One region of the Streptomyces sp. NPDC091279 genome, then DNA from elsewhere that is predicted to be linked to it. Evidence: predicted binding sites of a transcription regulator. Region 1 holds the regulator's gene; the other holds the start of a gene.

The links. Region 1 encodes HspR, which represses chaperone genes until heat shock. Its sites were predicted from a motif close to TTGAGNNNNNNNNNCTCAA; they were not measured.
Region 2: lon (endopeptidase La) is a predicted target of HspR. The motif match lies at 1,284-1,302, and genes of this name have one in related genera.

What each region holds. Positions count from the first base shown of each region.
Region 1 covers NZ_JBIVVA010000003.1:386,177-392,175, reverse strand. The annotation lists gene grpE (nucleotide exchange factor GrpE) at 1-548, shown strand, start outside; gene dnaJ (molecular chaperone DnaJ) at 585-1,769, shown strand; gene ACIQOU_RS08695 (heat shock protein transcriptional repressor HspR) at 1,774-2,226, shown strand; gene ACIQOU_RS08690 (sugar ABC transporter substrate-binding protein) at 2,710-3,819, shown strand; gene ACIQOU_RS08685 (response regulator transcription factor) at 4,115-5,146, shown strand; gene ACIQOU_RS08680 (LuxR C-terminal-related transcriptional regulator) at 5,109-5,999, opposite strand, start outside.
Region 2 covers NZ_JBIVVA010000005.1:530,751-536,749, forward strand. The annotation lists gene lon (endopeptidase La) at 1-1,261, opposite strand, end outside; gene ACIQOU_RS15685 (rhomboid-like protein) at 1,455-2,222, opposite strand; gene ACIQOU_RS15690 (spermidine synthase) at 2,483-3,160, shown strand; gene ACIQOU_RS15695 (response regulator transcription factor) at 3,296-4,033, shown strand; gene ACIQOU_RS15700 (ATP-binding protein) at 4,030-5,145, shown strand; gene ACIQOU_RS15705 (multifunctional oxoglutarate decarboxylase/oxoglutarate dehydrogenase thiamine pyrophosphate-binding subunit/dihydrolipoyllysine-residue succinyltransferase subunit) at 5,437-5,999, shown strand, end outside.

The DNA.
Region 1 (5,999 bases):
CCCCGGCCGGGGACGCGAACGCTGAGCTGACCGGTATGACGGCCCAGCTGGACCAGGTACGCACGGCGCTCGGTGAGCGCACGGCGGACCTCCAGCGCCTCCAGGCCGAGTACCAGAACTACCGCCGCCGGGTCGAGCGGGACCGTGTCACGGTCAAGGAGATCGCCGTCGCGAGCCTCCTGACCGAGCTGCTTCCGGTTCTGGACGACATCGGCCGCGCCCGGGAACACGGCGAGCTGGTCGGCGGGTTCAAGTCCGTCGCCGAGTCGCTGGAGACCGTCGCGGCGAAGCTGGGACTCCAGCAGTTCGGCAAGGAGGGCGAGCCCTTCGACCCGACGATCCACGAGGCGCTGATGCACAGCTACGCGCCGGACGTCACCGAGACGACCTGCGTGGCGATCCTCCAGCCGGGGTATCGCCACGGCGAGCGCACCATCCGCCCCGCGCGGGTGGCGGTCGCCGAACCCCAGCCGGGGGCGCAGGCGGGCAAGGCCGAGGACGGTTCCGAGGCCGGGGACGACAAGGACGACAGCCCTGAGAAGGGCTGACGTCGACATCGAGCGGAAGAAGGAGGGGCGTCGAGGATGAGCACCAAGGACTTCATCGAGAAGGACTACTACAAGGTCCTCGGCGTCCCCAAGGACGCCACCGAGGCGGAGATCAAGAAGGCGTACCGGAAGCTCGCCCGCGAGTTCCACCCGGACGCCAACAAGGGAAACGCCCGGGCCGAGGAGCGCTTCAAGGAGATCTCCGAGGCGAACGACATCCTCGGCGACCCCAAGAAGCGCAAGGAGTACGACGAGGCCCGCACCCTCTTCGGCAACGGCGGCTACCGCGCGGGTCCCGGCGGCGCGAACGGCGGCAACTTCAACTTCGACCTGGGTGACCTCTTCGGAGGCGGCCCCCAGGGCGGCAGTGCGGGGGCCGGCGGTTTCGGCGGCGGGCTCGGGGACGTCTTCGGCGGCCTGTTCGGCGGCCGGGGCGGCACGGGTCAGCGCACCCAGCCCCGGCGCGGTCAGGACATCGAGTCCGAGGTCACCCTCAGCTTCACCGAGGCGATCGAGGGCGCGACGGTCCCGCTGCGGATGTCCTCCCAGGCGGCCTGCAAGGCCTGTTCGGGCACCGGCGACAAGAACGGCAACCCGCGGGTCTGCCCGACGTGTGTCGGCACCGGACAGGTGGCGCGCGGCTCGGGCGGCGGGTTCTCGCTCACCGACCCGTGCCCGGACTGCAAGGGCCGTGGCCTGATCGCCGAGGAACCCTGCGAGGTCTGCAAGGGCAGCGGCCGGGCCAAGTCCTCGCGCACCATGCAGGTCCGCATCCCGGCCGGGGTCTCCGACGGGCAGCGCATCCGGCTGCGCGGCAAGGGCGCGCCGGGTGAACGGGGCGGTCCCGGCGGCGACCTGTACGTCACCGTGCACGTCGGCGCGCACCCGGTGTTCGGCCGCAGGGACGACCACCTCACGGTGACCGTCCCGGTGACGTTCGCGGAAGCGGCGCTCGGCGGCGAGGTCAGGGTGCCCACCCTGGGCGGGCCGCCGGTGACGCTGAAGCTGCCGCCGGGCACGCCCAACGGCCGCACCATGCGGGCCCGTGGCAAGGGCGCGGTCCGCAAGGACGGCACCCGGGGCGACCTCCTGGTCACCGTCGAGGTGAGTGTTCCGACCGGCCTGACGGGGAAGGCTCGTGACGCGCTGGAGGCGTATCGCGAGGCGACCGAGGGTGAGGACCCGCGGGCCGAGCTGTTCCAGGCCGCGAAGGGAGCTTGATGAGATGGACGGGCGTCGACGCAATCCGTACGAACTGACGGAGGAGACACCGGTCTACGTCATCTCGGTGGCGGCCCAGCTCTCCGGACTGCATCCGCAGACCTTGCGTCAGTACGACCGTCTGGGCCTGGTGTCTCCCGACCGGACGCCGGGGCGTGGGCGGCGGTACTCCGCCCGGGACATCGAACTGCTGCGGCAGGTGCAGCAGTTGTCGCAGGACGACGGGGTGAATCTCGCCGGGATCAAGCGGATCATCGAGCTGGAGAATCAGGTCATAGCTCTTCAGCAGCGGGTTGCTGAGCTTGAGTCGACGGTGGATGGGGCGGCTGCGGCGATGCGGCAGCGGGAAGCGGCGGTGCACGCGTCGTACCGGCGGGACCTTGTCCCGTACCAGGAGGTTCATCAGTCCAGCGCGCTGGTGGTGTGGCGGCCCAAGCGGCAACAGTCCTCCGACTGAGGGTTGTTCGGCTCGGGCCGTTGCGCCTGCGGCGGGCTGGGTTGTTCGTCGGGTGCGGCGCCGTCGTGGCTTGTCGCGCTCGCGCGGCGGAGCCGCATATTGAATACAGCCCCGCGCCCCTTTAGGGCGTTGCTGGGCCGTCGGCTGCATGCTGGCGTTGGGTCCGGAGGTTCTTTTGAGCCTTCGGGCCCTTTTGTGTTGTTCGGGGGGGTTTCTTGGGTGGCTGGGATTGGTTGTTTTCTGGGTGAGGGGGTTGGCGTTGGTTTTGGTGATCTTGGCCGTTTGATGGGGCGTTGTTGTGTGGGGAAGAAGTAAGGGACTTTGGGAGGGGGTTACTTGGGGGCTTCATAAGTTCGCTGTGGGTGGTGTTGTGGACTCGTTAAGTCAGTTTGCTTGACGGGTGGGGCGGGGGCGCGTTGTCTTTTCAGACATCTGGGTCGCAGAGTCGCGACCGCGTCGAAGGCACCAGAAGTGAGCTCCCGCATGCGTCGTACCGTCATGGCCGTGGCCGCGTCCACGCTGACCCTCTCGCTGTCCGCCTGCGGGGCGCTCAACGTGTCGGGGAGCAGCGCCAGTTCGGCGAGCCCGAGCAAGGGGAACGACGTCACGGTCGGGCTGCTGCTGCCGGAGAAGGCCAACACCCGTTACGAGCAGTTCGACTACCCCATCATCAAGAAGAAGGTCGCCTCGCTCACCGACGGCCAGGGCCGGGTCGACTACGCCAACGCCGACCAGGACGCGGACCGGCAGGCGAGCCAGATGCAGCGGATGATCGACGACAAGGTCGACATCATCCTGCTGGACGCCGTCGACGCGCAGGCGATCGCCGCCCAGGTCACCAAGGCCAAGGCGGCCGGTATCCCGGTCATCGCCTACGACCGGCTCGCCGAGGGCCCCATCGACGCGTACGTCTCCTTCGACAACGAACTCGTCGGCGAGGTGCAGGGCCGTTCCCTCCTCGACGCGCTGGGCCAGGGCTCGCACACCTCCGCCAAGATCGTCATGATGAACGGCTCGCCGACCGACCCCAACGCCAAGCAGTTCAAGGCCGGTGCGCTGTCCGAGCTGTCCGGCAAGGTGACCATCGCCCGCTCCTACGACACCGCGGACTGGAAGCCGGGCAACGCCGAGGCCAACATGACGACCGCGATCGAGGCCCTCGGCAAGGACGGCATCGCCGGTGTCTACTCCGCCAACGACGGCATGGCCGGAGGCATCGTCAAGGCCCTGGAGAAGGCCGGCGTCACCGAACTCCCGCCGATCACCGGGCAGGACGCGGAACTGCCCGCCGTCCGCCGGATCGTCACCGGCGAGCAGTACATGAGCGTCTACAAGTCCTACCCGCAGGAGGCCGAGGCCGCCGCGCAGATGGCCGTCGCCAAGGTGCAGGGGCACGACATCCAGTTCGACGCCCTCACCCAGGACAGCGTCGACAGCCCCACCGCCAAGGACATCCCGGCCCAGCTGCTCACCGTCACCGCGCTGACGAAGAAGAACATCAAGTCCACGGTCGTCGCCGACGGCATCTACACGGTGTCCCAGATCTGCTCCGGCGCCTACAAGACGGACTGCGCGGCCATCGGTCTCGACTGACCCCGGGCAACGGCGAGTTCACGCCACGTCGGGCCACCTCCCGGGAGCCCTCGGCCGCCCGGCGCCGGATGCCGTCGTCGCCGTTCACGCCGTTGTCCGAACCGGGCGGCGGGGTGCCCGCGGCCGGGCGCCAACCACCGTCAGGTTGTTGCAAGTCGGCCGAGGGAGGCCCGTACAAACCCCTGCACAATGGCTGATTGTGCTGCCCGCCTCGGGCGGAGCCGTGTTGCGGAGCGGGGTGTGTCCGCGCATAGTTGCGCTGCGGAACACGCGGAAGCCGGGGGTGAAATGGGCGATGGCCGGGCACGGGACGGAGAAGCATCCGCACGGTGCCGACCGACTCTGCGCGGCCGGCGATCGCGTGTACTCCCGGGCCGTACGGCGGGGCCGGGTGCCGCGCCGGGACGCCGAGCCGGTGCCGTGTCTGCTCGATCTGGCGCTGCTGCATCCTGACCCCGACGACATGGACTGGCTGGTGCCGACCTCCCCGCAGGAGGTCATGACCCGGCTGCTGCGCGGGGTGCACGACGAGTTCAGCGCCAGTCAGCGGCGGATGGGCTCCGCGGTGGCCGCGTTCGAACGCTACGCGGGGCTCGGCCCCTCGGTGCCGCCCGCGGGCGGTGAGGGCGCCGCGATCCGGGTCCTGGACGGGCTCGCCCGCATCCAGGCCGCGATGGACGCGGCGACCGAGGCGTGCACCCGCGAGGTGCTCACCGTGCAGCCCGGCGGCATCCGCCCCGAGCACGAACTCACCGAGGGCCTGCACCGGGCGCTCGCGCTGCGCGCGCGGGGCGTGCGGATGCGCGACCTGTACACCCACGTCGCCCGGCACGGACAGGGCCTGCTCACCTACCTGGAGCTGATGGGGGACGCGGTGCAGGCCAGGAGCCTCGACGAGGTGAGCGACCGGCTCATCCTGTTCGACCGCACGGTGGCCTTCATCCCGGCCAACGCCGACCGCACGCTCGCCCTTGAGCTGCGGCACCCGGCGCTGGTGGGCTATCTGGCGACCACGTTCGACCGGCTGTGGCGGCTGGCGACGCCGTTGACCGTGCCGTTGCCCGACACCGGCATCGAGGGCATCTCGCACCGGGAGCAGTCCATCGCCGCGCTCCTCGCGGAGGGGCATCAGGACGCGGTCATCGCGGAACGGCTGGGGATCAGCGTGCGGACCTGCCGGGCGCACATCGCGCGGCTGTCGGAGACGCTCGGCGCGGCCAGCCGCACGCAGCTCGGGGTGCGCATCGCGCAGGCGGGGCTCGACGGCCCGCGCGCCCCGGCGGACTGCGTCAGTCTTCCTGGTCGAGAATCCCCGACCGCCCGATGAGATAACCGAGCTGCGCCCGGCTCTCGCTGCCCAGCGTCGCGGCGAGCTTGGCGATGTGGACGCGGACGGTACGGACGTTCATACCGAGGCGTTCGGCGATGACGGCGTCGGTGTGGCCCTCGATGAGGAGTGCCGCTATGGCGTGCTGGCGGTGTGTGACGCCGTTCTGCGACGGGTGGTGGGCGGCCACCGGGTGCATCGGCAGGGCGAGGCGCCAGAGGCGGTCGAAGGTGGTGGCGAAGTGGGACACCAGGGCCGGGTGGCGGATCTCCAGGGCGAGGGAGTAGTCGCTGTTCTCCGGATTCGCGGGCACGAAGGCGACGGCCCGGTCGACGATCAGCAGCCGTTCGGTCACCTCGTCCAGCGTGCGGGCCTCGACATCGCCGTTCAACTGCTCGTAGCGGGCCAGGATCGCCGGTGAGTGGCGCAGCGTGTGCTGGTAGAGGGTGCGGATTCGGCCGCCGCGTTCCAGCAGCGCCCGGTCGCGGTCGAGGGCCGACGCGAGGCGCTCGGCGGGGATACGGGTACCGGAGCGGGGCTGGACGGCGAGGAGTTCGCCGGAGGCCTCGGCCAGGGTCTGGCTGATGACCGCGTTGATCCGCTCGACCCCGCTGAGGACCCGCAGCGCGGGGGTGTCCGTCACGCCCGCACGGTGCTCGCCGAGCCGCAGCAGCGGTTCGAACGTCTCGGCCAGCAGCTCACCGCGGCGCCGTTCCGCCACGACCCGCTCCTCGGAGACCCGCAGCAGCCGGTGCAGGGCGATGGCGGGGCTGACCGGCTCCAGCCAGTCGAGATCCTCCACCACCGGGTGCAGCAGCCCGAACTCCACCAGGCAGGGGGTGGGTGCCGCGTC
Region 2 (5,999 bases), on a different contig from region 1:
TCCGGCCGGGCAGCGCGCCCACATAGGTGCGCCGGTGACCGCGGATCTCCGCCTCGTCCCGCACGCCCCCGAGCGCGACCCGCACGAACTTCCGCCCCATGGCGTGCGCGACCGATTCCCCGAGCGAGGTCTTGCCCACACCGGGCGGCCCGACCAGCGCCAGCACGGCGCCGCCGCGCCGCCCGCCGACCACGCCGAGCCCCCGCTCACCACGCCGCTTGCGCACGGCGAGGTACTCGGTGATCCGCTCCTTGACGTCGTCGAGCCCCGCGTGCTCGGCGTCGAGCACGGCACGGGCGCCCTGGATGTCGTAGGCGTCCTCGGTCCTGTCGTTCCACGGCAGTTCGAGCACCGTGTCGAGCCAGGTGCGAATCCAGGAGCCCTCGGGCGACTGGTCGGAGGACCGCTCCAGCTTGTCGACCTCCTTGAGGGCGGCCTCGCGGACACGCTCGGGCAGGTCTGCGGCTTCCACGCGGGCCCGGTAGTCGTCGGACTCCTCGACGGAGTCCGGGGAGCCGTCGCCGTTCAGCTCGCGCAGTTCCTTGCGGACGGCTTCGAGCTGGCGCCGCAGCAGGAACTCCCGCTGCTGCTTGTCGACGCCCTCCTGGACGTCCTTGGCGATGGTCTCGGCGACGTCCTGCTCGGCGAGGTGGTCGCGCAGATGCTGGGTGGCGAGCTTGAGCCGGGCCACCGGGTCGGCGGTCTCCAGCAGCTCGATCTTCTGGTCGGTGGTCAGGTAGGGCGAGTACCCGGAGTTGTCCGCGAGCTGGGACACGTCGTCGATGGCCTGCACGCGGTCCACGACCTGCCAGGCGCCGCGCTTGCGCAGCCAGGCGGTGGCGAGGGCCTTGTACGCGGTCATCAGCTCGGCGGCATGGCCGGGCAGCGGCTCCGGCACGGTCTCGTCGACGCGGGTGCCCTCGACCCACAGGGCGGCGCCGGGGCCGGTGGTTCCGGCGCCGATCCGCACCCGGTCGCGGCCCCGGATCAGGGCGCCGGGGTCACCGTCGGCGAGCCGTCCGACCTGCTCGACGGTGCCGAGCACACCGGTGCTCGCGTAGGTGCCGTCGATCCTCGGCACCAGGAGCACCCTCGGCTTGCCCGGTTCGGCGCGGGCGGCGGCCTGGGCGGCCTCGACGGCGGCGCGGACGTCGGTGTCGTTCAGATCCAGCGGCACCACCATCCCGGGCAGCACGACCTCGTCGTCGAGCGGCAGGACCGGCAGGGTCAACGATTCGTATGCCTTGGACTCAGAAGCCATGATCTCCCCTTCGGCAGTCAAGTTGAGCTATGCCGACTCAATGCTTGGGAGCCGCCGAATGTTCCCGACCTGATGTTCGCCGTGAGCGATCACCTGAACCGAGGGGGAGCACACGAGGGGGCCAAGAGGGACCTGGTCGCTACAACAACCCCGCTGACCAGGTATTCCACGCTTCCCTACCGGTGACGGTCACCTACCGGCGCGCCGCGCTCCACCGGCGTACCCACGGCCAGGTGGCGACGCCGATGGTGAGGGCGATCAGGTGGCCCCAGTTCGTCATCGGGTCGGAGAAGGCGATGAGGGCCTCGACCAGCACCCACGTGTAGTAGCCGAGGATCGGCAGGGCCAGCCACGGCCGCAGCAGCCCACAGAGCGCACCCACACACGCGGCGACGCCGAAACTGATCCCGTAGTCCATGCGGTGCAGGGAACTCTCCGGCAGATGCCCGACCAGCACCGCGATCCCGACCGTCCCCTCGGTCGCGAGGGTCGCCAGCACATGCCCGAGCAGGAAGACGACGACGGTTCTCGCCCCGCCGATCCGCCGCTCCAGGGCGGTCAGCGCGAGCACGAACCCGATCACGTACAGCGAGGTGTACCCGCCCGCGATCCACAGCGCGCTGGCCAGCAGCACGAACACCGGCGTCCGTATCAGATGCGCGACATCGGTGCTGGTCGCCTGGTGCAACGTGGCGACCAGGGCCGGCGAGGCGTAGGTGGTGAACACCGAGGTGGCGATCAGGACGAGCGTGTACCCGAAGGTGAACGGCGTCCCGGTGGGCGTCGGCAGCAGCTGCCAGAGGCGCGGCAGGCGGCGCGCGGGGGCCGCCGTGGGGCGCGGGAGTGCGCGGGGCGCTGGGGCGGGGGCGGGGGCGAGGCGGACGCGCTGGCGGGGCATGCCGTCGAGGAGCGGCGGGCCCGAGGGCTTCACATCGGCCTGCACGGCCGTGACGGGTTCCACGGCGGGCGCTCCCTTCCGTTGCGCCCCCAGCCTTCGGGGGCCCGACGGTCACTGTCCATGACCGGCGTCACTCCTGACGCCTTCCCCAGCAACCTTTGGCCGTCAGTTTGCGTCCGGCGTCTGTCAGCGGGCTGTGGGCCGCCCTTGCGCGGTCGCAGACGACGATGAAAGTTCCCTGAGCGCCGCCGCACGCCCGTTCGAGGCCACCCGGCACCGGTAATTCAGGTGCCCGCAACCCCGCGTTGGGACAGGATGGACCGATGATCACCAGCCTCGTTGAGCCCGTGGTCCTGGACCGCCGCGAGGGACCCTACGGCGAGGTCGTGCTCCGCAGACACGGCGAACTGCTCCAGATCATCGCCAACGGCTGTTTCCTCATGGACACCTCCGACGGCCGCTCGGAACGGCTGCTCGTCGACGCGGCACTCGCCGCCCTCGGCCCGCGCGAGCGCCCCGCGATCCTGATCGGCGGCCTGGGTGTCGGATTCTCGCTCGCACACGCGGCGGCCGACCCGCGGATCGGCGCCCTCACCGTCGTCGAACGAGAATCGGCCATCGTCGCATGGCATCGCGACGGGCCCCTCGCGCCGCTCACCGCCGAGGCGCTCGCCGACCCCCGGACGACGATCCTGCACGGCGATCTGCTCGCTCACCTGCGTGAGACTTCCGCCACGTACGACGCCCTGTGCCTGGACATCGACAACGGCCCCGGATGGACCGTCACCGAGGGCAACGGGCAGTTGTACGCGCCGACCGGACTCGCGGACTGCGCACGGGTGTTGACGCCTGGTGGGGTACTGGCCGTGTGGTCGGCCCAGCCCTCTGGTGTTTTCGAGGAAACCCTACGGAATGCCGGGTTCCAGCAGGTGCGTACCGAAGAGATCCCGGTTGCCCGGGGCGTACCCGACGTCGTGCATCTCGCCCTCCGACCTGGATAGCCGTGGCACGGTGACTCCCCGTAGGCTGCTTCCCCTGGCGCAGATCATGCAAGCGTCAATCGCAAGCATGCGCAGACATGTGCTAATAAAACGGATCACCCCACGGATTCCGGAAAGCAACTTCAGGGGCGGGCGATGGAGCAGACACACACCTCGCACAACGGCGCGACGGCGACGCAGGGCGCGCAACGCCGAGTTCTGGTCGTCGAGGACGACCCGACCATCGTCGACGCCATCGCGGCCCGCCTGCGCGCCGAAGGTTTCGTCGTGCAGACCGCGGGTGACGGCCCTTCGGCCGTCGACACGGCCGAGGCCTGGCAGCCCGACCTGCTGATCCTCGACATCATGCTGCCCGGCTTCGACGGCCTGGAGGTCTGCCGCCGCGTGCAGGCCCAGCGCCCGGTGCCGGTGCTGATGCTCACCGCGCGCGACGACGAGACCGACATGCTGGTGGGCCTCGGCGTCGGCGCCGACGACTACATGACCAAGCCGTTCTCCATGCGGGAACTGGCCGCTCGGGTGCATGTCCTGCTGCGCCGGGTGGAGCGGGCCGCGCTGGCCGCCACCACTCCGCGCTCCGGCATCCTGCGCCTGGGCGAACTGGAGATCGACCACGCGCAGCGCCGGGTACGGGTGCGCTCGGAGGACGTGCACCTCACGCCCACCGAGTTCGACCTGCTGGTCTGCCTGGCGAACACCCCGCGCGCGGTGCTCTCCCGCGAGCAGCTGCTCGCCGAGGTGTGGGACTGGGCGGACGCCTCCGGCACCCGCACGGTCGACAGCCACATCAAGGCGCTGCGCCGGAAGATCGGCGCCGAGCGCATCCGCACCGTGCACGGTGTGGGCTACGCGCTGGAGACCCCCACGCCATGAGCGGCGGGCCGCCAGCACGGAACGCGCGCAGGAGCCCGGCGGACGAACCCTGGGGCGGCGTCCGCCCGTTCTCGGTCAAGACCAAGCTGGGCGCGTTGGTGGTCACCTCGGTGCTGATCACCACGGGTCTGTCGATGATCGCGGTGCACACCAAGACGGAGCTGCGCTTCATCACGGTCTTCTCGATGATCGCCACACTCCTGATCACGCAGTTCGTGGCGCATTCACTCACCTCGCCGCTGGACGACATGAACGCGGTCGCCCGGTCCATCTCGCACGGCGACTACACCCGCCGGGTCCGTGAGAACCGCCGGGACGAGCTGGGCGACCTGGCCCAGACGATCAACGTCATGGCGGACGAGCTGGAGGCGCAGGACCAGCAGCGCAAGGAGCTGGTGGCCAACGTCTCGCACGAGCTGCGCACCCCCATCGCCGGGCTGCGCGCGGTGCTGGAGAACATCGTGGACGGCGTCTCCCCCGCCGACCCCGAGACCATGCGCACGGCCCTGAAGCAGACCGAGCGGCTCGGGCGCCTGGTGGAGACCCTCCTCGACCTGTCGCGCCTGGACAACGGTGTCGTGCCGTTGCGCCGCCGCCGTTTCGAGGTGTGGCCCTACCTTTCGGGCGTCCTCAAGGAGGCCAACATGGCCGTGCCCGCCCGCGCGGGCATCGCCTCCGGCTCCGGCACCCACACCCGCACCGACGTTCATCTGCACCTCGACGTGTCGCCGCCGGAGCTGACCGCGCACGCCGATCCGGAGCGCATCCACCAGGTGGTCGCCAACCTGATCGACAACGCGGTCAAGCACAGCCCGGCGCACGGCCGGGTCATCGTGAAGGCGCGGCGCGGGCCGCAGCCGGAGTCGTTGGAGCTGGAGGTCCTCGACGAGGGGCCCGGCATCCCGCGCTCGGAGTGGCACCGCGTCTTCGAGCGGTTCAACCGGGGCGGCGCGGGTTCCGCGAAGGGCGCGGGCGACGGCGGCACCGGGCTCGGTCTGGCGATCGCCCGCTGGGCCGTGGATCTGCACGGCGGCCGGATCGGAGTGGCCGAATCCGAGCGCGGTTGCCGGATTCTCGTCACCCTTCCGGGAGAGACTTCTCTGCCAAGTTGACGTAAAGTCCGGTCAACGGCCACAAGATCCACGAGCTTCCGCACCGACGGACCAGTGTGATCAGGCACACGCCCGCCCGCTCAGCGCGCAGGGGCTACGCCGCCGTTCCCCGCCACGCCCGAAACACCGTGGAACCACGCTTGTTTCCCGCCAATTCCGCCCCCGAAACACGGCCTCCGGTGTGACTTACACGACGATGAACCGGCCTGGTCTGACCTTCACCCTCCAGGGGGCGTAGCCTTTATTCCCGCTGTCCATCACCTTGCGAAGCGGAAGAGGGCGGTTGCCGCCGTGTCGTCACAGTCCCCCAGTAAGTCGAGCATCTCGACCGACGCCGACCAAACGGGAAAGAATCCCGCGGCCGCGTTCGGCGCCAATGAGTGGCTCGTCGACGAGATCTATCAGCAGTACCTCCAGGACCCGAACTCGGTAGACCGAGCCTGGTGGGACTTCTTCGCCGACTACAAGCCCGGCGCGGCTGCCGCGCCGGCTGCGGCGGGCACGGCGGCCACGGGGGCCGCGGAGACCACCAGCACCGCCGCCGCGACGCCCGCGGTCCCGGCGCCGGCCCCCGCTGCCCCGCAGCCGGCCGCCGCCGCGCCCGCGCCGGCGAAGGCCGCCCCGGCTCCGGCCGCGGCGCCCGCCCCCGCCAAGCCGGCCGCCGCCCCCGCGAAGCCGAAGGCCGCTCCGGCGGCCGAGGCCCCCCAGGGTCCGGAGCTGGTGACGCTGCGCGGCCCGGCCGCCGCGGTCGCGAAGAACATGAACGCGTCGATCGAGGTCCCCACGGCCACGTCCGTGCGCGCGGTCCCGGTCAAGCTGCTCTTCGACAACCGCATCGTCATCAACAACCACCT